Regions from separate parts of the Streptomyces sp. NPDC047982 genome, predicted to be linked through region 3. Evidence: riboswitches for the same ligand, from Rfam matches in the RefSeq annotation. Region 3 holds a riboswitch; each other region holds the start of a gene.
The links. Region 3 has a riboswitch for cyclic di-AMP ahead of ACGF2V_RS11055 (LysM peptidoglycan-binding domain-containing M23 family metallopeptidase). Riboswitches for the same ligand answer to the same signal wherever they lie in the genome.
Positions count from the first base shown of each region.

Region 1: linked by a shared signal. The riboswitch ahead of ACGF2V_RS17050 (transglycosylase family protein) and the one ahead of ACGF2V_RS11055 (LysM peptidoglycan-binding domain-containing M23 family metallopeptidase) in region 3 are both predicted to bind cyclic di-AMP.
Region 2: linked by a shared signal. The riboswitch ahead of ACGF2V_RS00055 (M23 family metallopeptidase) and the one ahead of ACGF2V_RS11055 (LysM peptidoglycan-binding domain-containing M23 family metallopeptidase) in region 3 are both predicted to bind cyclic di-AMP.

Region 1 covers NZ_JBIDBS010000012.1:122,434-132,267, forward strand. The annotation lists gene ACGF2V_RS17030 (SurA N-terminal domain-containing protein) at 1-448, shown strand, start outside; gene ACGF2V_RS17035 (nucleoside triphosphate pyrophosphohydrolase) at 599-1,591, shown strand; gene ACGF2V_RS17040 (cytochrome P450) at 1,817-3,124, shown strand; gene ACGF2V_RS17045 (transglycosylase family protein) at 3,259-4,302, shown strand; cyclic di-AMP (ydaO/yuaA leader) riboswitch at 4,561-4,775, shown strand; gene ACGF2V_RS17050 (transglycosylase family protein) at 4,778-5,527, shown strand; gene eno (phosphopyruvate hydratase) at 6,086-7,366, shown strand; gene ACGF2V_RS17060 (septum formation initiator family protein) at 7,489-7,959, shown strand; gene ACGF2V_RS17065 (DUF501 domain-containing protein) at 8,146-8,679, shown strand; gene ACGF2V_RS17070 (Ppx/GppA phosphatase family protein) at 8,809-9,759, shown strand.
Region 2 covers NZ_JBIDBS010000001.1:12,463-22,296, forward strand. The annotation lists gene ACGF2V_RS00030 (sporulation protein) at 1-1,737, shown strand, start outside; gene lhgO (L-2-hydroxyglutarate oxidase) at 1,973-3,229, shown strand; gene trmB (tRNA (guanosine(46)-N7)-methyltransferase TrmB) at 3,222-4,154, shown strand; gene ACGF2V_RS00045 (PrsW family intramembrane metalloprotease) at 4,224-5,825, shown strand; gene ACGF2V_RS00050 (aldo/keto reductase) at 6,056-7,000, opposite strand; gene ACGF2V_RS00055 (M23 family metallopeptidase) at 7,110-8,144, opposite strand; cyclic di-AMP (ydaO/yuaA leader) riboswitch at 8,360-8,511, opposite strand; gene ACGF2V_RS00060 (PP2C family protein-serine/threonine phosphatase) at 8,825-9,834, opposite strand, start outside.
Region 3 covers NZ_JBIDBS010000007.1:67,706-77,539, forward strand. The annotation lists gene ACGF2V_RS11025 (STM4015 family protein) at 1-948, shown strand, start outside; gene ACGF2V_RS11030 (STM4014 family protein) at 929-2,089, shown strand; gene ACGF2V_RS11035 (STM4013/SEN3800 family hydrolase) at 2,127-2,942, shown strand; gene ACGF2V_RS11040 (STM4012 family radical SAM protein) at 2,939-4,315, shown strand; gene ACGF2V_RS11045 (STM4011 family radical SAM protein) at 4,324-5,199, shown strand; gene ACGF2V_RS11050 (SGNH/GDSL hydrolase family protein) at 5,393-6,238, opposite strand; gene ACGF2V_RS11055 (LysM peptidoglycan-binding domain-containing M23 family metallopeptidase) at 6,451-7,398, opposite strand; cyclic di-AMP (ydaO/yuaA leader) riboswitch at 7,406-7,561, opposite strand; partial or broken gene ACGF2V_RS11060 (alpha-galactosidase) at 7,797-8,633, opposite strand; gene ACGF2V_RS11065 (tyrosine-protein phosphatase) at 8,818-9,630, shown strand; gene ACGF2V_RS11070 (DUF6126 family protein) at 9,657-9,824, opposite strand.

The DNA.
Region 1 (9,834 bases), on a different contig from region 3:
GTCCGGGCAGCTCGGCCGGGCCAAGCTGCACGGCCTGATCTTCGACCGGGTCCTCGACCGGGCCGCCCGGGACGCGGGCGTGACCGTCGAACGCAACGAGGTCCAGGAGATGAGGAAGGCGGCGGTCGCCCAGTCCGGGGGAGAGGAGCGGCTGCGGGCGGCGATGCTCCAGCAGAGCTGGGTCGCGCCCGAGCAGATCGACGCCGTCCTGCGCGAGCAGGTCCAGCTCTCGAAGCTGGCCCAGGCGCTCGGCGCCGACCTGCGACAGCCCGAGGGACAGAAGGTCGTCGGTGACGCCCTCAGCAAGGCGTCGAAGGCGCTGAAGGTCGACGTGAATCCGCGCTACGGCACCTGGAACGACCAGCAGACCCAGCTCGCCGACTACAAGGCCCCCTGGATCAGCCAGGTCACCAAGCCGGCCGGAGCGGTCCCGGAGCCCGGCGCGTAGGAGTGCGCCGGACGGTCTCGGGCGGCGCGGAAGCCGCGCGTGCGCGGCGCCCCGGTGCGCGAACGGCGCGAACAACACGCACGGCGAACGGCGTGCACGGCGGCGGCCGGATCGGCCGGAGGCGGATTCGACCGGAGGTAGATTCGAACAGTGAACGCTGAAGCCCCCGGCCGTGCCGAAACCCCCGGCCGTATCGTCCTGCTCACCGCCAGCCACCGCGTGGCGCCCGGACTCCTGTCCTGGCCCGCCTGGCAGGCGCTGCGCGCCGCCGACCGGGTGCTCTGCGTCGAGCCGGACAACCCGCAGCTTCCGTATCTGCGTGAGGCGGGCGTCAACGTCGAGCACTCCGTGCCCACCGCGCACGAACTCGTCGACGCCTGCGCGGGCGGCAGGACCGTCGTCGTCCTCACCGGCGGCGAGGGGAACCAGCCGTTGACCGACGGGCTGGCACGGCTCGCCGGTTCGGGACGGGTGAGCATGCCGGACCTGGAGCTGCTGCCCGGCTCCTACGATCTGCCGGGCGCGCGGCTCCTCGATCTGGTCCAGATCATGGACCGGATCCGGAACGAATGCCCGTGGACGTCGCAGAAGACCCACAAGGGCCTCGCCAAGTACGCCATCGAGGAGGCGTACGAACTCGTCGAGGCGATCGAGGACGGCGACCGCGACGAACTGCGCGAGGAACTGGGGGACGTACTCCTCCAGGTCGTCTTCCACGCGAGGATCGCCGAGGAGGGCGGCCCCGGGGAAGGGGAGGATCCCTTCTCCGTCGACGACGTGGCGGCGACCATCGTCGAGAAGCTCATCCACCGCCACCCGCACGTCTTCGGCGACGAGACCGCCGAGACCCCCGAGGACGTGCACGCGCACTGGCTGCGGACCAAGGCCGTCGAGAAGCGGCGCGATTCCGTCACCGACGGGGTGCCGCTCGGCCAGCCCGGACTGGCGCTGGTGGCGAAGCTGGCCTCCCGGGTCCGTACCGCCGGGCTCGACGTGCCGCTGCCCACGGGCCAGGGCATCGGCTACGAACTCCTCGCCCTCGCCGTACGCGCCGAAAAGGACGGCGTGGACCCCGAGGCGGCACTGAGGGCCGCGGGCCGCGCCTACCGGGACGCCATCCGGGCGGCCGAGGGCAACGGCTGACCTGCACCCGGGAGAAACGGACGGCCTCCCTCATATCCGTAACGGAGGCGCATATTCATATACGGGCGGCGCAGGGCACGGGGCTGCGGTCGGCGCGCACCCCGGTCCCCATCCTCCTGGCACAGCACCCCCGTACGGCGCCGGCACGCCTCCGGGACCGCGGCCGACGTACCTCCCTCCAGGGCGGCGGGGTCGGCTCCGAGGGGCGGCGGATAACGTCAAAGGGTGAACCACAGCCCCGACGACCGACCTGCCGACCGGCCCGCGGAGGCCCCCGCCACCTGCCCCGCGGACGCCCCCGAACTCTTCACATGGGAGTTCGCCACCGACCCGTACCCCGCCTACGCCTGGCTGCGCGAGCACAGCCCCGTGCACCGCACCTCGCTGCCCAGCGGCGTCGAGGCGTGGCTGGTGACCCGGTACGCGGACGCCCGGCAGGCGCTCGCCGACGCGCGGCTCTCCAAGAACCCGGCGCACCACGCCGAGCCCGCGCACGCCAAGGGGAAGACCGGCATCCCGGGCGAGCGCAAGGCGGAGCTGATGACGCACCTGCTGAACATCGACCCGCCCGACCACACCCGGCTGCGCCGCCTGGTCTCGAAGGCGTTCACCCCGCGCCGGGTGGCCGCGTTCGCACCGCGCGTGCAGGAGCTCACGGACCGGCTCATCGACGACTTCGCCGGGAATGGCAGTGCGGACCTCATCCACGACTTCGCTTTCCCGCTCCCCATCTACGCGATCTGCGACCTGCTCGGCGTCCCGCGCGAGGACCAGGACGACTTCCGGGACTGGGCGGGCATGATGATCCGGCACGGCGGCGGCCCGCGCGGCGGGGTCGCCCGGTCGGTGAAGAAGATGCGGGGCTATCTCGCCGAACTCATCCACCGCAAACGGGAGAACCCCGGGGACGACCTGATCTCCGGGCTGATCCGGGCCAGTGACCACGGCGAGCACCTCACCGAGAACGAGGCCGCCGCCATGGCCTTCATCCTGCTCTTCGCCGGTTTCGAGACGACCGTCAACCTCATCGGCAACGGGATGTACGCGCTGCTGCGCAACCCCGCCCAGCGAGACCGGCTGCAACGCTCCCTCGACGCCGGGGAGGGGGAGCTGCTGGAGACCGGGATCGAGGAACTGCTGCGTTACGACGGCCCGGTGGAACTGGCGACCTGGCGGTTCGCCACCGAGCCGCTGACACTCGGCGGCCGGAACATCGCGGTCGGCGACCCCGTACTGGTCGTGCTCGCCGCCGCCGACCGCGACCCGGCGCGCTTCGAGGGCCCCGACACGCTCGACCTCGCCCGACGCGACAATCAGCACCTCGGATACGGGCACGGCATCCACTACTGCCTCGGCGCACCGCTCGCCCGGCTGGAGGGACAGACCGCGCTCGCCACACTGCTCAGACGCCTGCCCGACCTGCGGCTCGCGGTGGAACCCACCGAATTGCGGTGGCGCGGCGGGCTCATCATGCGCGGACTGCGCACGCTCCCCGTGGAGTTCGGACCCCGGCCCGTCCAGCGCCGTTTTTGACGCCCCGTCAGAACTGTGATGTGTGCGTGATCCGCGCTGCACCGACTTGTGACACGCGTTCGAGTCCGGTTAGGTTCACCGTTCGACCCACCGGTCGCTCGTATGCACTCGTCCGTCACACGGAAGGCAACCTCATGGGCTCCGCGAACGGCAGACACCGTCGCCCTCGTCAGGCACCCGCCATCATCGTCGCGGCGGGCGTGACGGGATCCGCCATCGCCATCCCGCTGCTCGGTGCGGGCGCCGCGCAGGCGGCCGACTCCGCGACATGGGACCGGGTGGCCGAGTGCGAGAGCGGGGGATCCTGGAGCGCCGACTTCGGGAACGGCTCCTACGGCGGCCTCCAGCTCACCCCGGAGATCTGGAAGGCGTACGGCGGTGAGGCGTACGCCCCGCGCGCCGACCTCGCCAGCCGCGCCCAGCAGATCGCGGTGGCCCAGAAGATCCTGAGCGACCGGGGACCGCAGGCGTGGCCGAGCTGTGCGCCCATCTCCGGCCTCACGACGGGCGGGGGACTGCCCGGGGTCGACCCGGGGTCGACGTCCTCCGAGCAGTCCGCGAGCAGCGCCGGGCCGGAGCGGGGTGCACAGGCGCCGGGCGGCGCCGGGGTGGAGAGCGGAGCGAAGTCGACTGATGGGGCGTCAAAGTCCCCGTCCGGCGGTGACGCCACGCCTTCGGGCGGCACGGGTGAGCCGAGCGCCGAGGGCGGGGGCCGTGCCACGCCCTCGCCGACCGGGTCGGCCGCCTCGCCCTCCGATACGCGTCATTCGTCCGAATCAGTGGAAATAGGCGACTCCGACACTTCTGTCGCCCCGTCAGAGGCATCCGGGACACCAGCGACCCCGGAGGTCCCGGGAACCTCCGGGGATTCAGGCGCGTCCGGCGGTGCGGGCGGCAAGCATCGCGGTGTGCCGGCCGCCGAGGAAGGGCGAGGGGCCGACCGCGAGTCGGGCCGTCACGCCTCGCGCGGCGAAGGCGGCGGGCGCGACGCGGCCTCCCCGGCCGCCGGTAGCGCGTACACCGTCCGCCCCGGTGACAATCTCTGGGCGATCGCTGACGCGCAGAACGTTCCCGGCGGCTGGCCCGCGCTCTATGAGGCCAACAAAGAGGTCGTCGGCTCCGATCCGGATCTCATCCTCCCTGGCCAGAGCCTTGAGGTCGGCGTGGAATCCGACTGAGGCCGGGGTCGTTGACCGGCTGACGGCGCCTCAGGGACGGGGCGCTCCCGAGACCCGTGTCCACTTGCAAGCGAGTGAGACATGGGTCTCTTTGTGCCAATTGGCGTGTTGCGTCGGGAAGTCCCGTCCGTATCGCTCCCCACCTGCGAAAACCACGGTTCCTCACATGCGGGAGAGGGGGGATTGTCCGAAGTGTCCATCATTGAATGTGGGGCTTATATGTGATTACGGTCGTAACCGCTCGCACCGCGGGCCCCGTCGACCGTCACGCCGAATCCTGCCGTCGGTCGGAGGGAACAGACGCGTTCATGCGCCGTAGGCAGGAGCGGGGGACCCAGGTAGGCGTCGGCCCTGATCGTCGGAAGACGCGTCAGGACCGGCTTGGGGTGAAGTCGCGTGCTAGGACGTGCGACCGGGCAACTCACTCGGCCCGAACCCGACAGCTCACCTCGTAGGCGTCGGTGAGGAGACCTCCATGCTGTTTTCCGGCAAGGGCAAGCACCGCCGCCCGTCCAAGGCCGTCCGCGTCGCCACGCTCGCCGGAGTCGCCGGCTCCGCCGTCGCCGTCCCGCTGATGGGGGCGACCAGCGCCTCCGCCGCCTCCGTCGCCACGTGGGACGCCGTCGCCCAGTGCGAGTCCGGTGGCAACTGGTCCATCAACACCGGCAACGGCTACTACGGCGGCCTGCAGTTCTCGCAGTCCAGCTGGGCCGCCGCCGGTGGTCTGAAGTACGCGCCGCGCGCCGACCTGGCCACCAAGGCCCAGCAGATCGCCACCGCCGAGCGGCTCCTCGACATGCAGGGCCCGGGCGCCTGGGGCTGTGCCGCCGCCGGCAACCTGCGCAACGACGGCGTCGACCCGGGCGTCGACACCTCCTCGAAGAGCTCCGGCGCCGCCCAGAAGCAGAGCACCCAGGCGGCCCCCGCTCAGCAGTCGCAGCAGGCCCAGCCGAAGAAGGTCGAGCGCGCCGAGGCTCCCGCCTCCCGCTCCGACCGCCCCGCCGCCCCGCAGGCCGGGGCGAAGAAGACCGTCACCACCCCGACCGGCGAGAAGGTCAAGAAGGGTGACGGCGAGTACAAGGTGGTCTCCGGCGACACGCTCAGCAAGATCGCCGCCGAGCGTGGCGTCACGGGCGGCTGGCAGCAGCTGTTCGAGCTGAACAAGGACATCGTCAAGGACGCCGACCTGATCTACCCGGGTCAGCAGCTGCACCTGACGAAGTAGTTCCGGCGCCTCCTCTCCTCGCCCGGACACCCCGTACTCCGTATCCCGCGTCCCACGTCCGAGACGCCCATGGGCCTACGGGACGTCCAGGGCATTCGGGGTGTCACCACATACCCCGGACATGCCGGATCCCTGGACCCCCGGTTTCTCCGGCGCCCCGGATGTTCCGCCCCCTCGGACACCCCGGCCCGGCGCGCGTTCCCCGTGCGTGCCGGGCCGGGGGTTTCTGCTCGGTGGCCACGGCCCGCGCGACCGTGGTCGTTCCGAGCGACCGCGGTCCGTCGCCGTCGTGTCCGCCGCCGCGTCAGCCGTTCGCCGTATCCGGCGTCGTTGGGGGCGTCCGAGCTCGTCCGGGTCGGTCCGGGGCGGTCGTTCAACTGTTGTAGTCACTGATCCGTAATGTTCTGGCCATTTGTCCGGGATCGTGTGCTACCGGGTCCTTTTTCATCCCAGGGGGCGGGCGGTCGTCGGGCTGGGCGGGCGGGGCCGGTTAGGCTCTTGTCGCAAGGCCACAGTGACCCTGCAGAACCAGTGTCATATTCCAGAAGGAGATGCCTCGTGCCGTCCATCGACGTCGTCGTAGCCCGGGAAATCCTCGACTCCCGGGGGAACCCCACGGTCGAGGTCGAGGTCGGCCTCGACGACGGCAGCACGGGCCGTGCTGCCGTGCCGTCCGGCGCCTCCACCGGTGCCTTCGAGGCCATTGAGCTTCGCGACGGCGACCCCGACCGCTACCAGGGCAAGGGCGTCGAGAAGGCCGTCCTCGCCGTGATCGAGCAGATCGGCCCGGAGCTCGTCGGCTACGACGCGACCGAGCAGCGGCTGATCGACCAGGCGATGTTCGACCTGGACGCCACCGAGAACAAGGGCTCGCTCGGCGCCAACGCCATTCTCGGCGTGTCGCTGGCCGTCGCGCACGCCGCCTCCGAGGCGGCGGACCTGCCGCTGTTCCGCTACCTCGGCGGCCCGAACGCGCACCTGCTGCCCGTCCCGATGATGAACATCCTCAACGGTGGGTCGCACGCCGACTCCAACGTGGACATCCAGGAGTTCATGATCGCCCCGATCGGCGCGGAGTCCTTCTCCGAGGCCCTGCGCTGGGGTGCCGAGGTCTACCACACGCTGAAGAAGGTCCTGAAGGGCAAGGGGCTGTCGACCGGCCTCGGCGACGAGGGCGGCTTCGCGCCGAACCTGGAGTCGAACCGCGCCGCCCTCGACCTCATCATCGAGGCCATCAAGGAAGCCGGCTACGTCCCGGGCAAGGACATCGCGCTCGCGCTCGACGTCGCCGCGTCCGAGTTCTACAAGGACGGCGCGTACGAGTTCGAGGGCAAGTCCCGCTCGGCCGCCGAGATGACCGAGTACTACGAGGAGCTCGTCTCCGCGTACCCGCTGGTCTCCATCGAGGACCCGCTGTACGAGGACGACTGGGCCGGCTGGAAGATCATCACGGAGAAGCTCGGCACCAAGGTGCAGATCGTCGGTGACGACCTGTTCGTCACCAACCCCGAGCGCCTGGCCCGCGGCATCGAGGAGGGCTCCGCCAACGCCCTGCTCGTCAAGGTCAACCAGATCGGTTCGCTGACCGAGACCCTGGACGCCGTCGAGCTCGCCCAGCGCAACGGCTTCAAGTGCATGATGTCGCACCGCTCCGGCGAGACCGAGGACGTCACCATCGCCGACCTCGCCGTCGCGGTGAACTGCGGCCAGATCAAGACCGGCGCCCCGGCCCGTTCGGACCGCGTCGCCAAGTACAACCAGCTGCTGCGCATCGAGGAGATCCTCGATGACGCCGCGGTGTACGCCGGCCGCTCGGCGTTCCCCCGTTTCAAGGGCTGAGTCCCCAGGACGTTTCAAGGGCCGGGCCCGCACGGGCCCCGGAGGACCCGGCCTCCGTCCGTCCCCGTACGCGGTCCCGTACCGTGTGCGGGGACGGACGTGTGTGAAGGGGAGGCGGAGACATGGCCGCGAAGGACCGGGACCGGTTCTCCACCGCGACCCGGCTGCGACTGCTCGGGGAGCAGACCGCGGCCCGCGTCTACCGGTCGCAGACCCGTCGGCAGGACCGCCGCTCCCGGCTCACCGGCCGAGCCGCCTTCCTCGCCCTCGTCGTCTGCTCCCTCGTGGTCGCGCTCGCGTACCCGATACGGCAGTACGTGTCGCAGCGGGACGAGATCGCCGACCAGGAGCGGCTGGCTCGGGAGGCCCGGGCCCGAACCGAGGAGCTGCGCGACGAGAAGGCGCGGCTCCAGGACGACGCGTACATCAGACAGCTGGCCCGTAAGCACCTGCACTATCTTCTCCCCGGGGAGACGGGCTACACGGTGATCGACCCCGACGCGGTCAAGGAACGCGACGGCGAGACGGACGGGTCCGACCGGCCGTGGCACGAGAACCTCTGGGACGGGGTCGACAGCGCCGACCGCGGCTGATCCCAGCGCCCGTAGCCCTCCTGTCCCGCTCCCGTCCGCTCCCGGAACACACCCGGACCCCGGAGCACCGAACCCCTGGATCCCAGGACCCCCCGGACCCCGGTCCACGGATCCCTGGATCCTCCAGAACCTCAGTACTGTCAGAACATCAGTCAGTACCGTCAGAACCCCAGAACCTAGGCAGGCATGGAAACCCCCCCTCCGCAGACCGAGCCCACCGAGCCCACCGAGGCGGACATCGCCGCGTTCCAGCAGCAGCTGGGCCGCCCGCCGCGCGGGCTGCGCGCGATCGCGCACCGCTGCCCGTGCGGCAACCCGGACGTGGTCGAGACGCAGCCCCGGCTGGAGGACGGCACGCCGTTCCCGACGACGTACTACCTGACGTGCCCGCGCGCCGCCTCCGCGATCGGCACGCTGGAGGCGAACGGCGTCATGAAGGACATGACCGAGCGCCTCGGCACCGACCCCGACCTGGCCGCCGCCTACCGGGCCGCGCACGAGGACTACATCGCCCGGCGCGACGCCATCGAGGTGCTGGAGGGCTTCCCCAGCGCGGGCGGCATGCCGGACCGGGTGAAATGCCTGCACGTGCTGGTCGCGCACTCGCTGGCGGCGGGCCCCGGGGTGAACCCACTGGGCGACGAGGCGATCGCGATGCTGCCGGAGTGGTGGAGCAAGGGGCCGTGCGTGACGCCCTGCGCACCGGACGACGAGGGCTGACCGTTCCCACGGGGGCTCCGGCCCCCGACCCGCGCCCCTCGGCCGCCGCCGGGGCCGGTACGAGGGCCGCGCCCCGCCCCTCGTCCCCCGGCGGGGCCCGAGAGGCCCGACTCTCCACAGGAGCACCCCATGACCCGCGTGGCCGCCATCGACTGCGGTACCAACTCCATCCGTCTGCTCGTCGCCGAGGCCGACCCGTCCACCGGTGAGTTCGTCGAGCTCGACCGCCGGATGGAGATCGTCCGCCTCGGTCAGGGCGTCGACCGCACCGGCCGGCTCGCCCCCGAGGCGCTGGAGCGGACGTTCGACGCCTGTCGCCGGTACGCGGAGGTGATCGAGAAGCACGGGGTGCGGCGGATCCGTTTCGTCGCCACGTCCGCCTCGCGCGACGCGGAGAACCGCGACGAGTTCGTCCGCGGCGTGCTGGACATCCTGGGCGTCGAGCCCGAGGTGATCAGCGGCGGCCAGGAGGCGGAGTTCTCCTTCACCGGCGCCACCAAGGAGCTCGCGGGCCGCGACCACCTCGCGAAGCCGTACCTCGTCGTGGACATCGGTGGCGGCTCCACCGAGTTCGTCGTCGGCGACGACCACGTGCGGGCGGCGCGCTCCGTGGACATGGGCTGCGTGCGCATGACCGAGCGCCACCTCGTGCGCGACGGCGTCGTGACCGATCCGCCGACTCCTGGTCAGATCGCCGCGATCAGCGCCGATGTCGAGGCGGCTCTCGACCTTGCCGAGGAGAGCGTCCCGCTCACGGATGCCGCCACCCTCGTCGGCCTGGCCGGGACGGTCACCACGGTCGCCGCGATCGCCCTCGGACTCGACACGTACGACTCCGAGGCGATCCACCATTCCCGGGTCTCCCTGGAACAGGTCGAGGCGATCACCGCGCGCCTCGCCGCCTCCACGCACGCCGAGCGCGCGGCGATCGGCGCGATGCACCCGGGGCGGGTCGACGTGATCACCTCCGGGGCGCTGATCCTGCTCGCCGTGATGCGACGGGCCGGCGCGCGCGAGGTCGTCGTCAGCGAGCACGACATCCTCGACGGGATCGCGTGGTACGCGGCGGGCGAGGACTGACGGCCGGCGACGAGCGGCGGCGAGGGCGCCGGGGCGGGGCATTGAGGGTTGCGGTGGACGTCACGCCGGTCGCCT
Region 2 (9,834 bases), on a different contig from region 3:
CCGCTGCACGAGATCGGGCTCGCGGACGCCGATCCGGCACCGGAGGTCGGGCTGGCCTTCCCGCGCGATGTGGCCGAAGCGGTCCGTTCCGCGACCGAGCTGTATCGGCTGGATCTGGCCGGACGCCGGGCGGGCAGTGGCGGGATCTGGCAGTCGCTCGCGGGCTCGTTCTCGGTGAGCGCGTACGCGACCCCCGCTTCCCGTTGGCTGATATCCCCCGCCGACCCGTCGGTGGAGCGCGATGCGAACGCCGCCCGGACGGCCGTCCTCGGCCCCCAGGGCACAACAGAGGGCGCACGCACCGGCGCGGGAGCGCACGGCGCTCCGGGCAGGGCGGCCGGAAGCAGCGACGTGGAAACGACCACCGAGTCCTCCACCACGGCCCCCGCCGCGTCCTCCACCGAGCCGTCCCCGACGCCGGACACGGCCGATGGCGCGGCACACGGCACGCCCGACGCCGGGGGCTACTCGCGAGTCCCCGCGGGTCCGGCGGAGACTCCCGGGTCACGCAGGCAGTCCGGCCCACCGGCAGCGGCCGGTGCACGTCCGGCGGCCGGTGCGCAGGCGGCGGACCCGCCCGGTCCGGGAACCCCGGCTCCCGGAAGCCCGCGCACGGCGTCCATCCCCACCCAGCCGGGCCCGCAGAACACGTCCGCGTCCGGGACCGCCGCTTCCGCCTCCGCCAGGGCCGTCAGGAGCGACCGGGCTGCCAAGGCCGCTCCGGCACCGTCCGCCCCGCCCCGGCGGGGCGGCGGCGGCGCGAGCACCGGCACGGGCACGGGCACGCTCGCGCCCCCGGTCACGAGCGACATATCCCCCTTGCGGGTCGGCCACAGCGATGTAGCCAAGCTGCGCGAGGCGGCCCAGGACGCCCGACGCTGGGACTCCAAGTACGGCGGCGGGGACTGGCGTTCCTCCATGGTCCCCGAGTGCTTACGGGTCGACGCGGCACCGCTGCTGCTCGGTTCGTACAGCGACGAGGTGGGCAGGGCCCTCTTCGGCGCGGCGGCCGAGCTGACCCGGCTCGCCGGCTGGATGGCCTTCGACACCGGCCAGCAGGAGGCCGCGCAGCGCTACTACATCCAGGCGCTCAGACTCGCCCGGGCCGCGGCCGACGTGCCTCTCGGGGGATACGTCCTCGCGTCGATGTCGTTGCAGGCGACCTACCGCGGGTTCGCCGACGAGGGGGTCGATCTCGCCCAGGCGGCCGTCGAGCGCAACCGGGGGCTCGCCACGGCCCGCACCATGAGCTTCTTCCGCCTCGTGGAGGCCCGCGCCCACGCGAAGGCGAACGACGCGCCGGCGGCGGGAGCTGCGCTGAAGGCCGCCGAGGGCTGGCTGGAGCGCTCCCGGGACGGCGACGCGGACCCGTCGTGGCTGGGCTTCTACTCGTACGACAGGTTCGCGGCCGACGCCGCGGAGTGCCACCTCGACCTGAAGGCGCCCCGACAGGTGCGGCGCTTCACCGAACAGGCCCTGTCCCGGCCCACCGAGGAGTTCGTCCGCTCGCACGGGCTGCGGCTCGTGGTGTCGGCGGTGGCCGAACTGGAGTCGGGGAACCTCGACGCGGCCTGCGCGGCGGGGACGCGCGCGGTGGAGGTCGCGGGCCGCATCTCCTCGGCGAGAACCACGGAGTACGTACGGGACCTGCTGCACCGGCTCGAACCGTACAGGCACGAACCGCGCGTCGCCGAGCTGCGCGAACGGGCCCGGCCGCTGCTGGTGGCACCCGCCTGACCGGCCCGTCCCGGCCGCCGCTCCGCCGGGCCGTCGCCCCGCGTGCTCCGTACGGACCGCATGCCCGGGGCGGCGGCCGGGCACGCGTGAACGTCCGCGCACGGACACTCCCCGCACGAATGCGCGCGAACGTTCGCGGAACAAGCGCTCGACGAAGGTACGCGCCACGCTGGGGCCCACTGGTTTGAGTGCGGTGTCAGTGGGTCAGTGCACTATCGGGGTGGGAGGTGGCGTGGTGATGACGCATGCGGCGTACGACTGCGACGTGCTGGTGATCGGCGGCGGAATCATCGGCCTGTCGACGGCGTACGCCCTCACGCGCACCGCCCCCGGCACCCGGGTGACGGTGCTGGAGAAGGAGCCGGGCCCCGCCCGTCACCAGACCGGGCGCAACAGCGGAGTGATCCACAGCGGCATCTACTACCCTCCCGGCTCGCTCAAAGCCCGCTACGCGGTGCGTGGCGCCGCCGAGATGGTCGAGTTCTGCGCGGAGCACGGCATCGCGCACGCGGTGACCGGCAAGCTGATCGTCGCGACCGAGCGGTCCGAGCTGCCCCGGCTGCACGCGCTGGTCCAGCGCGGACGGCAGCACGGACTCCCGGTGCGCGAGCTGGGGCCCGCCCAGATCGCCGCGTACGAGCCCGACGTGCGCGGGCTCGCCGCGATCCGCGTCGGGACGACCGGGGTGTGCGACTTCACGGCGGTGGCGGCCCGGTTCGCCACCGAGGTGGTCGCGGCGGGCGGGCTGATCCGTCATGACGCGGAGGTCGTCTCGGTCGACCGGCGTCCCTGGGGTGTGGCGGTCCGCACGGCGGACGGCGCGGTGGTACGGGCCCGGGTGCTGGTCAACTGCGCGGGGCTCCACTGCGACCGGGTGGCACGGCTGGCGGGCGACGACCCGGGAGTGCGGATCGTGCCGTTCCGGGGGGAGTACTACGAGCTGACGCGGCCGGAACTGGTGCGCGGGCTGGTCTACCCGGTGCCCGACCCGGCGTTCCCCTTCCTCGGCGTGCATCTGACCCGCGGCCACGACGGCGGTGTGCACGTCGGCCCGAACGCGGTGCCGGCGCTGGCCCGCGAGGGATACGGGTGGCCCGTCGTCCACCCCCGTGAGCTGGCGGACACCCTGGCCTGGCCGGGCACCTGGCGGATCGCGCGCAGACACTGGCGGTACGGGGCGGGCGAGGTGCGCCGTTCGCTGTCGAAGCACGCGTTCACGGCGGCGGTGCGACGGCTGCTGCCCGATGTCACGGAGGCCGACCTGCGGCCCGCCCCGGCCGGGGTCAGGGCCCAGGCGGTGCTGCGCGACGGCACCCTGGTGGACGACTTCCTGATCCGCGAGGCCCCGCACACCGTCCACGTACTGAACGCCCCGTCGCCCGCCGCGACGGCCTCCCTGCCCATCGGGCGGGAGGTGGCACGCAGGGCGCTGCTCCGAGCGCGGGAGACGGGGTGGAAGCCGCCCGCCGTAGAATCGGGGCATTGTGTCTGAGCCCTTGAACCCCTCCGCGAACCCTCCCGCAGACCGCACCGCGGGCCGCTCGGGTGTGTCGTCCCCCGCCGAGACCGCGCCGGAGACCACCTCCAGGACCTCCACAGGGGCCACCTCGTCCGGGGCCACCGCGTCCGAGGCCGCCTCCGGGATTCCGGACGATCTGCGCGCCGCCTCCTTCGAGCGGCAGCGCAGGCTGCGCCAGGAGCCGCGCTTTCCCGGCGGGCCCGCCGTCGACCCGGCCGGGTCGCACCACGAGCGCCGCATCCGCAGCTTCCAGCCGCGCCGCAGCCGCGTCACGCCCGGCCAGGAGGACGCCCTGATGCGGCTCTGGCCCACGTGGGGCCTGGACATCGACGGGCGGCGGGTACTCGACCTGCCCGCGCTGTTCGACGGGCTCCCGGTCGTGCTGGAGATCGGGTTCGGCATGGGTGAGGCCACCGCGCAGATGGCCGCCGACGACCCGGGAACCGGCATTCTCGCCGTCGACGTCCACACACCCGGCCAGGGCAATCTGCTCGGTCTCGCGGAACGGAACGGCCTGTCCAACATCCGCGTCGCCAACGGCGACGCGATCATCCTGCTGCGCGAGATGCTGAAGCCGGACTCGCTGGACGGGCTGCGGGTGTACTTCCCCGACCCGTGGCCCAAGAAGCGTCATCACAAGCGTCGGCTCATCCAGCCGGAGTTCCTCGACCTGGTGGCCCAGCGGCTGAAGCCGGGCGCCCTGGTCCACTGCGCGACCGACTGGGAGCCGTACGCGGAGCAGATGCTGGAGGTGCTGACCGCGCACCCCCTCTTCGAGAACACCCTGCCGGAGGGCGGCTACGCGCCGCGCCCCGCGTTCCGGCCGCTGACCCGGTTCGAGGGCCAGGGGCTCGACAAGGGCCATGTCGTGCACGACCTGCTCTTCACCCGTCGCTGACGCTCCGCGACCGTCCACCACCGGCCATTCCCCGTGGCCGGTGTCGGTGCCGCTCGTTAGGGTCGTGGGGTGGTATACGAAGGGTCTGTCCAGCAGCGGCAGCCGCACCCGGCCGTCCCGGTCCTCGAGGAACAGCGGGTCGGCGAGATCCTGGCCGGCGTGCCGGAGCGCAGGCACTGGCGGTACCGGCCGCGCCGCGTCGGCATGGTGTGGCGCAGCAGGACGTTCCGCGTCGCGGCCGTGTGCACGGTACTCGCGGTGTGCGCCCTGGCGATCCTGGCCCTGGTCCGCAATCAGACAGGCACCGAGGGCTTCCTCGTCGGTATCGGCCTCGCGGTGCTGCCCGTACCGCTCCTGATGGCTGCGTTCCGCTGGCTGGACCGGGTCGATCCCGCGCCCTGGCGGAACCTGCTGTTCGCCCTGGCCTGGGGTGCGTTCGCGGCCGCCCTGATCGCGATCCTCGCGAACTCGTTCGCCACCCGCTGGATAGCCACGGCCACCGCCGACCCGTCGAACGCGGACATCCTCGGTGCCACGGTCATAGCACCGGTCGTCGAGGAGAGCGCCAAGGCCGCCGCGATCCTGCTGGTCTTCCTGTTCCGAAGACGTGAGTTCAACGGAGTCGTCGACGGCGTCGTGCTCGCCGGATTCACCGCGAGCGGCTTCGCCTTCACCGAGAACATCCTCTATCTGGGCAACGCCTTCGGCGAGGACCAGCAGACCGGGGCCTCGGGCGTCGTCTCGGTGACCGCCGCGACGTTCTTCGTGCGGGCGGTGCTGTCGCCGTTCGCGCACCCGCTCTTCACGATCCTGACCGGAACGGGCTTCGGGCTCGCCGCCGCCAGTGCCCGAAACCAGCGGTTCCGTCGCATCGGGCTGCCACTGCTGGGACTCGTCCTCGCCATGGGCATGCACGCGTTGTGGAACGGGTCGGCCTCCTTCTTCGGACCGCTCGCCTTCTACGCCGTGTACGCGGTGTTCATGGTCCCGCTCTTCGGCGTGGTGACCTGGTTGGTGATCTGGGCACGCCGACGCGAGCTGCGCGCGCTCGCCGCCGAACTGCCCGCCTACGCGGCGGCCGGCTGGCTGACCCCCGCCGAACCGCTCGCCCTCGCCTCCATGCGGGCCCGCGGCCTGGCCCGGGACGCGGCCCGACACCACTCCCTCGGAGCCGGGGGGCACTGGGGCGACCCGTACGGACCGGGCCACGGCCCCGCGGCCCCGGTCGCCGCGCCCGCCCGGACACCGTTCCAGGCACCGCTCCCCGCTCAGGCCGTGCCGCAGAACTGGGCGCACCACAAGGCGCACTCCAGGGCACACCGCAAGGCGCGGGCCCAGGCCAAGGCTCAAGGCAAGGCCGCCGCCCGCACCGTCGCCGAGTACGAGTCGTTCGCGATGTCACTGGCCTCGCTCCGCCGACAGGCCCGCCTCGGGACGGCGGGGCCCGACTTCGCCGCACGCGAGCTGGAGCTGCTGCACCACCTCTGGCAGCGCAGGGACGTGGCCGCCCCCGCCCTCACCTACGCGGCGCAGGCGGCGGGCCTCCTGCATCCCTACCCGTTCCCGCCCGGCCCGCCCGCGTACTGGCCGCCGACGTCGGCCCCGGCCGCGTTCCCGCCACCGCACCAGGCGTACGGCGGCTACAACCCGTACCAGCTACCGCCGCCGTAGCCGCGGACGCCCGAACGCCCCCGGTAGCACGGCGCTCCAAGGGCGTTCGGGAAGATCGGCGGCGAACGAAGCACGACCGGAACCGAGAACGGTCCGCCGAATCCGGCCGCGCTGCCGGTCGGGCCTGCCGACCGGGCCTGCCGACCGGACTTCCCAGCCGGGCCTGCGGGTCGGGCTGTGGGCCGCGCTGGTCGGCCGGGCTTGTCGGTGGCGTCCGTCAGGGACTTCCGTCAGGCGGATGCCTCGGTGAGGTCGGCCAGTTCCTCCTGGGTCAGCCGGAGGTCGGCGACGGCCGTCAGGGCGGGCACCTGCTCGACCGTACGGGCCGAGGCGATCGGCGCGACGACGGTCGGCCGCGACGCGAGCCAGGCCAGTGCCACGGTCGCGATCTGCGCGCCACGGGCCTGGGCGACCCTGTCGAGGGCGGCGAGGACCTGCTGCCCCCGCTCCGACTCCAGGTACTGCCCCGCGCTCGCCGCACGCGCGCTCTTCACCCGGGCCCCCGCGCGGTACTTGCCGGTGAGGAAACCGGAGGCCAGGGCGTAGTACGGGACGGCCGCGAGCCCGGCCCGGCGGGCCGTGTCCTGGAGCGCGCCCTCGTACGTGTCACGGGAGACGAGGTTGTAGTGCGGCTGAAGGGCGACGTAGCGGGCCAGCCCCTCGCGCTCCGAGAAGTCCAGGGCCGCCTGGAGCCGCCCGGGACTGATGTTGGACGCGGCGATCTCCCGCACCTTGCCGGCCTTCACCAGCTCGTCGAGGGTGGTGATGATCTCCTCGACCGGAACGGTCTCGTCGTCGAAGTGCGTGTAGTAGAGGTCGATGTGGTCCCTGCCGAGCCTGCGCAGCGACTCGTCCGCCGCCGCCTTGATGGTGGCGGCGGCGAGCCCCTTGTACGAGGGGTGTGCACCGACCTTGGTGGCGATGATGACGTCGGACCGGTCGGGACGGGCCGCGAGCCACTTGCCGATGACGGCCTCCGACTCGCCGCCCTCGTTGCCCGGCACCCAGGCGGAGTAGGCGTCGGCGGTGTCGATGAAGTTGCCGCCCGCCGCCGTGTAGGCGTCCAGCACGGCGAACGACTGCGCCTCATCGGCCGTCCAGCCGAAGACATTGCCGCCGAGGGCGAGCGGGAACACCTGAAGATCGGAAGAGCCCAGCTTACGGAGAGAAGTCATACCTGGATCAGCGTGTCCCGCCGACGTGGTATTTCCGCGTATCCGCCGGTCGGCGGACGGCTGCTGAAGCGTTCTCCGCCCGCGGAGCGGCTCAGGTGTCCCAGGTGTCTCAGATGTTGAGGCCCTTGTTCCGCAGCCAGGTCATCGGGTCCACACCTGTGCCGTCGGCGGTGTGGATCTCCAGGTGGAGGTGCGGGCCCGTCACGTTGCCGGTCGCCCCGACCCGACCGATGGTGTCTCCGGTGGAGACCTTCTGACCGGCTCCGACGCCGATCGAGGACTGGTGGCAGTACCACACCTCCGTACCGTCCTCCAGCTCCAGCACCGTGCGGTAGCCGTACGAACCGGACCAGCCCGCCGACTTGATGGTGCCGCCGTGCACGGCCTTGACCGGGGTGCCCGTCGGCGCCGCGAAGTCGAGGCCGGTGTGGTGGCCGGAGGACCACATCGAGCCGGCCTGGCCGTACGTCGAGGTGATCGTGTACGAGGTGGTCGGGAGGGCGTAGCTGGCGGCGAGCTTGGCCAGCCGCAGGGCCTCGGCCTTCTTCTTCGCCTTCTCCTGCGCCTTCTTCTTCTCGGCGGCGGCCTTGGCCTCGGCGGCGTCCTGCTGCTTCTTGGCCTCGGCTGCGGCCTTCTCCGCCGCGGCGTTCTCCTGGGCCTCCCTGGCCTCCGCGTCGGCGGCGGCCTGCTGCTGCTCGGCCTGCTGGAGGATACGGGCGCGGAGCGCCTCGCCCGCGTCGGCCGTGCCCTGCTCGGCCTCGGCGGTGGTGATGCCGGCGGTGGTGAGCGGGGCGGTGACGGCCCCGGCCCCGTCGTTCTCGGACTCGTCGGCGAGAAAGACGCCCACTCCGGGAAGGGACTTGGCGTCGGGCAGGTTGTCCGCGACGGAGTCGGGAAGGGAGATGGACACCGCCGGCTTGCCCTGCGCGCTGGCGATGCCGCCCGCGCCGACCGCCGCGATGACGCCGACCCCGAGCACCGCGGAACTGCGGGCGAGTCCGTTGCGCTGCTTGGCGACGCGGTGCTTGCCGCGTACGGGGCGGACGGTCTCCTCGGTGGGGTTCCACTCGTCCCAGCCGCGCTCGGGACCGCGGTCGCCGTCGATGCGGAAGTCGCCGCCGGGCAGGGTCGCGGTGGCGGCCATGTCCGGTCCGGCTCCGTGGTCCAGGGGCTCGGCGGCACCGCGACCGGCACCAGACACCGTCGTCATCCCGACCGTTGCGTAGTCGGAGCCGTAAGCGACACCGACGCCGGAGCCCTGCCCGGGGCCGTAGCCGGGGCCGAAGTCGGAACCGTACGCGGGGTCGAGCCGGTTGGGGGCCTCGGGGGCAGGCTTGTTGGACGCCACGGAGGCGCACTCCTTTCCTTCCTTCTCGCCTACCGGGTTAGCTGACGGGTTCGGAGCAGGAAGGTCTCCTACGGACCCTGCGTCTCTCACGAGACCCAGATGCCCGATTCACCCCAGGGTGGTGGTTCCCCGGTTCCCTTTCGGAATTCGGCGCTCGCGCACGGTGCCGCCTCTGACGACGGCTGGGACGACCGCGCTGCGTTATCGAACGTTAATAGACACCGGGCCCTGATTCCAAGCCGCTCCCACTGATCGTTCACGTCTTTGGCCTGGACTTTACTGGACATCTCGGGGCGTAATCAGACGACCTGATCGAGTCTCAGCCAATACCCCGCTTCTGACGTTGCGTCAAACGTTATGCGGAGCGACGCCTTTCGATTACGTACGGTGGCACCCCGGCCCGCACGGGCGCGCCCGGCCGCTCGAACGCCCCCGGCCCGCCCGTCACACCCGGGCCGGCCCCGATCCGGCCCCCGTCACGCCGGGGCCGGCCCCACGATCCGGACGGGCCTGCGCCGCTCCGGCTGCCCCGCCGCGGGGCACACGACCGCGAGCAGCGCCATGTCGTCGGTCGACTCCCCTCCCGTGTGCAGCCGTACGTCGTCGGTCAGCGCGGACAACAGCTCCTCCGGGTCGGGAAAGATCCGCCCGCGCAGCCGGGCCGCCGGATCGTAGAAGTCCCCTTCCTCGTTCCGCGCCTCGGAGAGGCCGTCGGTGTAGAGGAGCAGCGTCGCCCCCGGCGGCAGATCCCACTCGTCCGTCCGGTCGGGCCACGCGCCCAGGCCCATCCCGAGCGGCAGCGCGGGCACCGAGGGCTCCAGCACGTCCAGCACCCCGTCCGGATAGAGCAGGATCGGCTCGGGGTGGCCACGGTTGACGATCCGGACCCGGGACAGTCCGGCCGGGATCTCGGCCAGTACGGCTGTGGTGAAGCCCTCGGTGGCATCGGGGCCGCCCCTGCGCGCTCCCCCCTCCCGCGCCAGTGCCCGCTCCAGCCGACGTGCCACGCCCTCCAGCGAGCGTTCCTGCTCGGCCGCCTCCCGGAACGCTCCGATGACCACGGCGACCGTCTCCACGGCGTCGAGCCCCTTCCCCCGCACGTCGCCGACCACCAGCCGCACCCCGTACGGGGTGTCCGTCACGGCGTACAGGTCGCCGCCGACGAATTCGTCGGCCTGCGCCGCCTCGTACCGGACCGCCACATGCAGCCCGCCGATCCGGTCGGACGGCTTCGGCAGCACTGCCCGCATGGCCCGCTCCGCGATGACCCGCGCGGAGGCCAGTTGCTCACTGCTCCGCCGTACGACCTCGCAGATCACCACCGCGAGCACCGAGACGGTCGCCAGCGTGAGCAGTTCGATCAGCGACACGGCCGCCGACAGCGAGCCGGTGGCCAGCCGGAGCGCGAAGACGGCCAGCATCGCGGCGATGCCGGTGCGCACGGTGTTGGCCAATGAGAAGAAGGGCGCGGCGATCAGCGGCGCCG
Region 3 (9,834 bases):
CCCGAGACGTTCCACGGCCTTCCGGTTCTCACCCTTCCCGGGCCCGGCGCGCAGGGCAGTGATCCTCTCCCCGCGGCCGACTCCGTCGCGTGGCGGCTGGAGAGCGCCTGGCATCTGACGTTCGCCGAGCTGTGGCGGTACTTCGTCGGCGCGGTCGACACGACGAAGGTCCGGGCCCTGCTGATCGGCCCGTGGGGGCGGGAGGACTACGGATCCTTCGCTCCGGTCGTCGAGGCACTGGCCGCGCACGCGGACCGCTTTCCGGCCCTGAAGGCGCTCTTCCTCGCCGATGTCGTCAGCGAGGAGTGCGAGCTGTCCTGGCTGGAGATGGCCGACATCACTCCGGTCCTGGAGGCGTTCGGCTCGCTGGAGGAGCTGACGGTGCGCGGATGCGGCGACGCGTTCGACGACGGGACGAAGCTCGGCCTGCGCCCGGTGCGGCACACGTCGCTCAAGAGGCTGCGGTTCGAGTCGGGCGGGCTGCCGTCCGAGGTCGTGCGCGCGGTGGGCGCGTCCGAGCTGCCCGCGCTCGAGCATCTGGAGCTCTGGCTCGGCGTGCCCGAGTTCGGTGGGGACGCGGGAGTCGAGGACCTGGCGCCCCTGTTGTCCGGGGCGTCGTTCCCGGCCCTGCGCCATCTCGGGCTGCAGAACAGCGAGATCCAGGACGAGATCGCGGCCGCGGTGGCATCGGCCCCGGTCGTCGCCCAGCTCGAATCGCTCTGCCTGGCGATGGGGACCCTGGGCGACGAGGGTGTCGAGGCGCTGCTCTCGGGCCAGCCGCTCACCCATCTGACCTCACTGGATCTGCACCACCACTTCGCCGGTGAGGCGCTGGTGGACCGTCTCAGGAACCTGCTCGGTCCCGACCGGGTGAACTGCGAGGTGGGCGAGGTCGCGTACTGGGATCCGGACGATGACGAGTTCCGCTATGTCGCCGTCAGCGAATAGCCGGGGGCCGGGGGACCCGGCGCCGTGTCTCGCCGTCGTGGGGGTGCCCGGCAACCGCCGGGTGGCGCTCTTCCAGGACGCCGTGCGCGCCGCCGGGCTGCAGCCCGCACGGGTCGTTCCCTGGATGGACGTGCTGCGCGGCGAGGCCGTGTTCCGTCCGGGCGAGACCGTACGCATGGACTCGCCCGGGGAGGACGCCGAGGTGGAGCGGCTGCTCCGGGCGGTCGACGATCCGACCAGGGTCGAAGGCACCGCCCTGTGGTACGCCCGGTTCACGGCCGCCGTGCGGTCGGTGGCGCGGGCCGCTGCCGAATCCGGTGCCGTGCTGCTCGACGCCCCCGGTGACATCGCGGTGCTGTTCGACAAGCGTCTGTGCCACGCCGTACTGGACGGTGCCGGCATCCCGGTGCCCGCCTCGCCGACGTCGGGCGCCGCGGCCCCCGCGGTGCGCGACTGGGCGGATGTGCGCGAGCGGATGGCGGCCCACGGCATGCGCAGGGCCTTCGTGAAGCTCGCGCACGGTTCGTCCGCCTCGGGGGTGCTGGCCCTGGAGACGGCCGGGCCCGGCCGGGTGCGGGCCACCACATCGGTGGAGCGCGACGCGGCCGGCCGGCTCTTCAATTCGCTGCGGGTTCGCCGCCTCACGACGGAGCGGGAGGTCGGGGCGATCGTCGACGCGCTCGCTCCGGACGGGCTGCACGTGGAACGCTGGCTGCCCAAGGCGACCCGGCGCGGCAGGGCGGCGGACCTGCGGGTCGTGGTGGTGGCGGGCCGCGCCACCCACGCCGTCGTGCGGACCAGCCGCTCCCCCATGACCAATCTCCACCTCGGGGGCGCGCGGGGGGATCTCGACGAGTTCCGCGCGGCCGTCACGGCCGCGGGCGGCGACTGGGCCGAGGCCCTGGCCGTGTGCGAACGGGCCGCCGCGTGCTTCCCGGACACACTGTGTGTCGGCGTCGATCTGCTGCCCTCGTCCGACCTGCGGCGCTTCGCGGTCTGCGAGGTCAACGCCTTCGGCGACCTGCTGCCGCGGCTGACCGGGCTCCCCGGCAGCGGTGCCGAGGGCCTGGACACCTACGCGGCGCAGGTCGCCGCCGTACTGAACCGAGCAAGGAACCACCGTGCAACCCCCACTCACTGACACCGCGCCCGCCGCCTCGGCCTGCGAGAATCCGGACATGAGCGGAGTCGTGGGAAGCCACGACCTGCTGTTCGTCACCCTCGACACGCTGCGCCACGACGTGGCGCAGGAGCTCGCCGCCGCGGGACGCATCCCCCATCTGGCGCGCCATCTGCCGGGCGGCATGTGGGAGACGCGGCACGCGCCCGGCAGTTTCACGTACGCCTCGCACCAGGCGATGTTCGCGGGTTTCCTGCCGACACCGGTCGGCCCGGGGCCCCATCCCCGGCTGTTCGCGGCACGGTTCGCGGGCAGCGAGTCCACGGCGTCGGGCACCTTCGTCTTCGACACGCCCGACCTGCCCTCCGGCCTCGCCTCGGTGGGCTACCGCACGGTGTGCATCGGCGGCGTCGGGTTCTTCAACAAGCAGGGGGCGCTGGGCTCCGTGCTGCCCGGCCTGTTCCAGGAGAGCCACTGGGAGCCGGAGTTCGGGGTCGCGTCGCCCACGTCCTTCGAGGCGCAGGTGGCCCAGGCGGAGCAGGTGATCGCCTCTCTCGCCCCAAAACAGCGGCTGTTCCTCTTCGTCAACGTGTCGGCGCTGCACCAGCCCAACTGGTTCCATCTGCCGGGGGCCACCCGCGAGGCGGGCGACTCCCGCGCCACCCACGCCGCCGCGCTCGAGTACGTCGACGCCCACATCGGACGGCTCTTCGCCGCCGCGAGCAGCCGTCGCCGCTGCTTCGCCATCGTCTGCTCCGACCACGGCACGGCGTACGGGGACGACGGCTACACCGGTCACCGGATCGGCCACGAGTCCGTGTGGACGGTCCCGTACGCGCACTTCTTCCTGGAACCGGGGGCCATCGCGTCATGAGCCGCACCACGACCGTCGCACCGGCCGTCCGACCGTACCGGAGCTACGTCTACGCCTATCCGCACAAGACGGCCTACCGGCCCCTGCCGGGCCGGCCGGCGCTGCGGGAGCTGTGGGCCTCGGAGCGCAAGGACGCGCTCTCGCTCTACCTCCACGTACCCTTTTGCGAGGTCCGTTGCGGCTTCTGCAACCTGTTCACCCGGATCGGAGCTCCCGACGAGCTGACGACCCGCTACCTCGACGCGCTGGACCGGCAGGCGGTCGCGGTCCGTGACGCGCTGGGCGACGCGGAGCCGGTGCGGTTCGCCGCGGCAGCGTTCGGCGGGGGTACGCCCACGTTCCTGACGGCGGCCGAGCTGGAGCGGCTGTGCGACATCGCGGAGAAGCGGATGGGCGCCGATCTGCGGTCCGTTCCGCTGTCCGTCGAGACGTCGCCGTCGACCGCGACCGCCGACCGGCTGGCCGTCCTCGCGCAGCGGGGCGCGACGAGGATCAGCATCGGGGTGCAGAGCTTCGTCGAGGACGAGGCCCGCGCCGCCGTCAGGCCGCAGCGCCGCGCCGATGTGGAGGGCGCGCTGGACCGGATACGCGACGCGGGTGTCCCGGTCCTGAACATCGACCTGATCTACGGCATCGAAGGGCAGACCGAGGACAGCTGGCACACCTCGCTGGACGCCGCGCTGCGATGGCGGCCGGAGGAGCTGTACTTGTACCCGCTGTACGTCCGCCCGCTGACCGGTCTCGGCCGACTGGGCTCGGAGGCGCGGGCGGACGAGCGGGACGCGGCGGACGCCGCCTGGGACGAGCAGCGGCTGCGGCTGTACCGCGCGGGCCGGGACCATCTGCTCGCCCGCGGCTACGAGCAGGTGTCGATGCGGATGTTCCGCCGCGCCGACGCCCCGCGTACGGACGGCTCCGACGACTACGCCTGTCAGACGGACGGCATGATCGGTCTGGGGTGCGGGGCCCGTTCGTACACGTCGCGGCTGCACTACTCCTTCGACTACGCGGTGGAGATGCGCGAGGTGCGGGCGATCATCGACGGGTACACCGCCACCGAGGACTTCTCGCGCGCCGAGGTCGGACGGTACGTCGACGGCGACGAGGCGCGCCGGCGCCATCTGCTGCAGTCGGTGCTCCAGGCCCAGGGGATGCCGATGGCCGACTACCTCGAGCGGTTCGGCTGCCTGCCCGCCGACGACTTCCCCGCCGAGCTGGCCCGGTTCGAGGAGCGCGGCTGGCTCGACACGGCGGCCGGGGCGTCCGGTCTGCTGCGGCTCTCCCCCGAGGGCCTGGCCCATTCCGACGCGCTGGGCCCCGAGCTCTTCTCCCCCGGTGTACGGGCCGCGATGGCCGCGTACGAGCTGAAGTGAGCACGCCCATGGACCTGACCATCCTCTATCGCGGCCCGCTCGCGTCCTGCGACTACGACTGCCCGTACTGCCCGTTCGCCAAGCGACGCGACAGCCCGGAGCAGCTGCGCGCGGACCGCGCGGCGCTGGAGCGGTTCACGGCCTGGGCCGCGGAGCGGACGAGCGACCGGCTCTCGGTCCTGTTCACGCCATGGGGCGAGGGCCTGGTCCGGTCCTGGTACCGGCGGGCGCTGGTCGGTCTCGCGCGCTCGCCGCACATCGGCCGGGTCGCGATCCAGACCAATCTCAGCGGCCGCACCGGGTGGCTGGCCGAGGCGGGTGAGGCCGGGCGGGAGAAGATCGCGCTCTGGTGCACGTACCACCCCGGTCAGACGCCGTACGAGCGGTTCCTGGGCAAGTGCCGGGAGCTGTCCGCGCTCGGCATCCGCCACAGCGTCGGTGTGGTCGGCCTCGACGAGCACCTGGACGAGGCGCGTCGGCTGCGGGCCGCGCTGCCGGACGAGGTGTACCTGTGGGTGAACGCGGCGGAGGGGCACACCTATACGGACGAGGAGGCGGACCGCTGGACGGCGATCGACCCGCTCTTCCCGTACAGCAGACACCCGCACCGGTCGGCCGGGCTGCCGTGCCGGACGGGCGAGTCGGTGATCTCCGTGGACGGCGACGGCACGGTGCGGCGCTGTCATTTCGTCCGGGCGGAGCTGGGCAACCTCTACGACGGGAGCTACCGGGAGGCGCTGCGTCCGCGTGCCTGTCCGCTGGCCGTGTGCGACTGCCACATCGGCTACGTGCACTTGGAGACGCTGCCGCTCTACGACGTGTTCGCGGGCGGGGTGCTGGAACGGATACCCGCGGGCCCGCCGTCGCTCGCCGGACGGCCGTGAGAGCGGGCCGCCCGGAATCCGCGCGGCCCTGAGCGCGGCCGGCCCCGCACCGGTGTGCCCTCGTTCGCGAGGTGGCCCTGGGCCGGGGCCACCCCGCGAGCGGTATGGGGCGTCACGGATGGGGGGACGTCCACCGGATCCCGTCGGCGAGGTCCGGACCGCCCTTCCGGCGGGTGACGCCTCGAGACGCTCCTCAGAGCGGCAGGAGGTCCGGCCGCTTCGCCTCGACGTGGTCGCCCGAGGACTCACCGCGCAGCCGTCGGCCGATCCATGGCACCAGGTGCTCGCGCGCCCAGTGGATGTCGTCGCGGCGGACTTCGAGCGTGCCGCGCTGGGCCTGCGGGGGCCACGGCTGGTCGGGGTCGGCGGGCACCTCGATCCCGAGGACCTGGGCGGCGCGCAGCGCGACCCTGGTGTGCCCCTCGGGTGACAGGTGGAGCCGGTCGTCGTCCCAGGCCCGCCGGTCCTGGACGGACCGCAGCGACCACAGGTCGAGGACGGGGCAGCCGTAGCGGTCGGCGATGGCCCGTACGTGGGCGGTGTACGTGGCGATCTTGCCGCGCAGATGGCGAAGCACGGGAACGCCCCGGGTGTCGAAGCCGGTGGTGACCATGACGATGCCGACGGACGCGGTCAGTTCGGCGACCGCGCGCTCGAAGCGTTCCGCCACGTCGTCGGGGTCGGTGCCGGGCCTGATGATGTCGTTGCCGCCCGCACAGAAGCTCACCAGGTCGGGTGCCAGCTCTTTGGCGCGCGGTACCTGTTCCTCGACGATCTGGTCGAGGAGGCGTCCGCGTACGGCGAGATTGGCGTAACGGAAGTCCGCATGCGCGGGACCTTCGGCGCTCGTCCTCTCGGCGGGGTCCGGGAGCTGGTCCGCGAGAAGCACGGCGAACCGGTCCGCCCAGCCGACGGGGGTTCCGTCCGGTCCGGGGTCGCCGACCCCTTCCGTGAAACTGTCGCCGATCGCCGCGTACGACCCGATGACGCCCTTTCGGTCGATGACGCCACGCTGGTTTTTTCTCGAATCGTCTGCCACGAACGCTCATCCTGCACTGACGAATGTGACCTACGCGACCGTAATAAAGGGTTGACGGGTGGTGAGATAGGCCACCTGGCCAGGTTCGCCGTCGGGGGAACACGCGGCACGGAGGGGCGCGTGCGCTGTCGCGCGCCCCTCCGTGCCGACCGGGCCGGGCCCGGCCGCTCCGGTCGCCGGACCGTTCGGCCCGGGTGTGTGGAGTGCGTGGCTCAGACGTGGATGCCGTGGGCCGCGAGGTAGGCGATCGGGTCGATGTCGGAGCCGTACGCCGGGCCGGTGCGGACCTCGAAGTGCAGGTGCGGTCCGGTGGAGTTCCCGGTGGAACCGGAGAGACCGATCTGCTGACCCGGGCTCACGGACTGACCCGCCGAGACGGAGATCGAGGACAGGTGCCCGTACTGCGAGTAGCGGCCGTCGGCATGCTTGATGACGACCTGGTTGCCGTAGGCGCCGCCCCAGCCGGCGGTGACGACGGTGCCGGAGGTGATGGCCTTCACGCTGGTTCCGGTGAAGACGGGGAAGTCGATTCCGGAGTGGCTGCCGCTGGACCAGTTGGATCCCGAGGCCCGGTAGGCGGTGGTGTGGTTGCCGGGAACCGGGGGCACGTAACCGGAGCCGGTGCTCCGGACCGCCTGGGCGGAGGTCTTCGCCTTCTCGGCCGCCCGGGGCTGGGCGGGGACGGACGCGGCCGGGGCGGACTTCTCGGTGACCGCCGACGGCACCGCGGGCACCTTCGACGGGAGGACGGAGCCCATGCCTCCGCCGGTGGGCGCGACGTGGCCCGACGCCTTGGCGCCGAGCGTCAGCTCGGTGCCCGGACGGATCAGGTCCGGGTCGGCACCGATGACCTCACGGTTGTCCTGGTAGAGCTTCTGCCAGCCGCCCTCGACATCGTGCTCGGCGGCGATCTTCGACAGGTAGTCGCCGGGAGCGACGGAGTACGTCGTGTCGGCGGCCGGTTCCTGGGCGACCCGCTGGGCCGGGGCGGTGTGCGCGGCGGCGGAGGCCGGCTTCGTGGCGGCGGCCTGCGGCGCGGCATGGGCGCCGGTGGCGCCGAGCAGCGGCAGGGCGATGACGGCGCCGCCGGTGCTCACGGCGGCGACACCGCGGGCGATCGCACTGGACTTGATACGACGGTGCTTACCCGAGATGGGCATGATGCGTTCTTCCTCTCCGGCGCCTGCGAGGTGAGCTGTCGGGTTCGGGCTGGAGATGCCCGGCCGCGGCGAGCGCGACTTCACCCCGAGCCGACCGGTCTTTCGCCGGCCGGCGGACCACTTGGTTCCCCCGCTCCTGCCACGCGTCGAGTGAGTGCGTTATCCGGTCGGCGGCAGGATTGGGCGGTCCGTCCGGATTGACGGTGACCGTAGGCGAGCCGCGGACCGAGAACAAGCCGTCGATTCCCGAGAGGATTCCGCGCCGAGAATTCGAGGCGGAATTCCGGTCACCCTCCGTGGATCCCAGATCTTGAATTCCCGCGCCGCGTACGGAATATCCGATCGGCCTGTCGGTACGCACGGTCACGGATATGATTCCGCTCACGAGCGCGAATCCCTCACAGAATCGATTTGGTCATACGCCAACAGATATGCTCAATACGGACATTCGATCGACGTCGCGCGTGCCGGAGCCTCAGCACCCGCGCGTCGAGGTCCCCCGCAGCCCCGTGAGCAGCCCCTGGTGCAGCAGTACCGACCCGCGGTGCACCGCCCCGCAGAGATCCGTCCAGCTCCACGCCTCGGGCGACTCGCTCCACTCGGCGAGGTCCCCGCCCACGCCCAGCGCCCCGGCCATCGCACTCACGAAGCGGAGTCCCAACGAGCCGACCCGACCGCTGAACTGGACGTTTGGGCTGTCCGTGCCGCACGCGGACTTCAGCCGGGCCGGATGGATCTGGCTGAACCCCTCCTGGATGGCGAGGCGGCCGAGCGGGTCGGTGTCGTCCCGGTTCCACACCCGGTTGGTACGGGAAGGGATACCCAGGTCGATCCGGCCGCCGCCGCCCGAGCAGGATGCGAGGCCACCGAGGGGCAAGCCGCCCGCAGTCGGTCGATCAGCGCGTACAGACCCTCGACATCCTCGGGCCAGAGATTTTGCGGATATTCCTCGCCCGGCCATCCCGCATTGGTGAACCGCGGTTGCAGTCCCATTTCGCATAGTCGATGGGCCTACCGGAGAGCAACGCGTCCAGTTGCTCCCGGAGATACTCCCGCACATCGCTCCGGGCGAGATCGAGTACCCGTTGATGGCGGAACTCCGTCCGCGTCGGCCCGGGGAAATGCTGCCCGGTCGGGGGTGCACGATAAAGATCACTGTCCGCATTGACCATTTCCGGTTCGATCCAGATACCGAACTGCATGCCGCGCGTGTGGACTTCGTCGGCCAGGGGCTTCGGGGGCCGAGCGATGGTGTCGTGACGATCGCGCAGGCCGAATTCGCCTCGGAGGCACGGAGATTGGCGCGGGCATCGACAGAGCGGAGGGCGAGATGATTGCCTGAGGAACCGATGTCGTATCGTCGCGGGAGTGGCCTTGTCGGCGACTCGCACCGACGGCCGGACACCCCCAGGAGTCACTGTGACGCAGCAGCTGCCGCAGATCCCGTCGACGGAACCCGAGCTGGCGGGCGTCCGCAACTTCCGCGACGTGGGCGGGCTGCCCACCGAGGACGGTCGGCGGGTGCGGCACGGGCGGCTCTTTCGCAGCGGGCATCTCGCGCACGCCACCGCCGAGGACGCCGCCTTCCTGACCGGTCTGGGGCTGCACACCGTCTTCGACTTCCGCAATGCCGCGGACCGCCGGCTCGACGGGCTCGACGTGGAACTGCCGGGTGTGCGAAATCTCAGCATCCCGCTCTCCGACCCGGCGGACGGTGCCGAGTTCTGGCGCATGGTCCGCGACGGCGACCTGGACCAGCTGCGCTCGCTGCTCGCCGACGGGAAGGCGGCGGACCGGATGATCGCCTCGTACCGTGCGATCATCCTGGAACGCACCGCCGAGCACAGCCGGGTGCTGCACGCCCTGGCCGAGGACAGCGTTCCGGCGCTGATGCACTGTGCGGCGGGCAAGGACCGGGCCGGTCTGTCGATCGCGGTGTCGCTGCTCGCGGTCGGTGTCGAGCGCGACGCCATCGAGGCCGACTACCTGAAGTCCAACGAGGCGCACCGCCGTTACCGGATCCGCCGCAGCGACACCTCGGCGGACGGCTTGTCGGCCGAGGTGCTGGAACTGCTCAATCCGCTCTTCGGCGCGCACCGCGACTACCTCGTCGCGGCGTTCACCACCATCGAGGAGACCTGGGGCGGCACGGAGCGTTACCTGGAGGAGGGCCTGGGGCTGTCCGCCGAGACCCGTGAGCGGCTGCGCGACCGGCTCCTCGAATCGGTCTGACGCCAGCCGCCCGTCGGTCGCGGTGGTCAGCCTTTGCCGGCCACCGCGAAGAGGATGTACAGGAAGGCCGCGAAGACGTGCCCGGCGATGAGATAGGCGAACAGCCGGATCACGACGCCGCGCGGGAATTTGCGTTCCTGCGCCTCGTACTTCTTGGCCGACCCCAGTGGGTCGAAGTTCTCTGAATCGGACATGGCGGTCCTC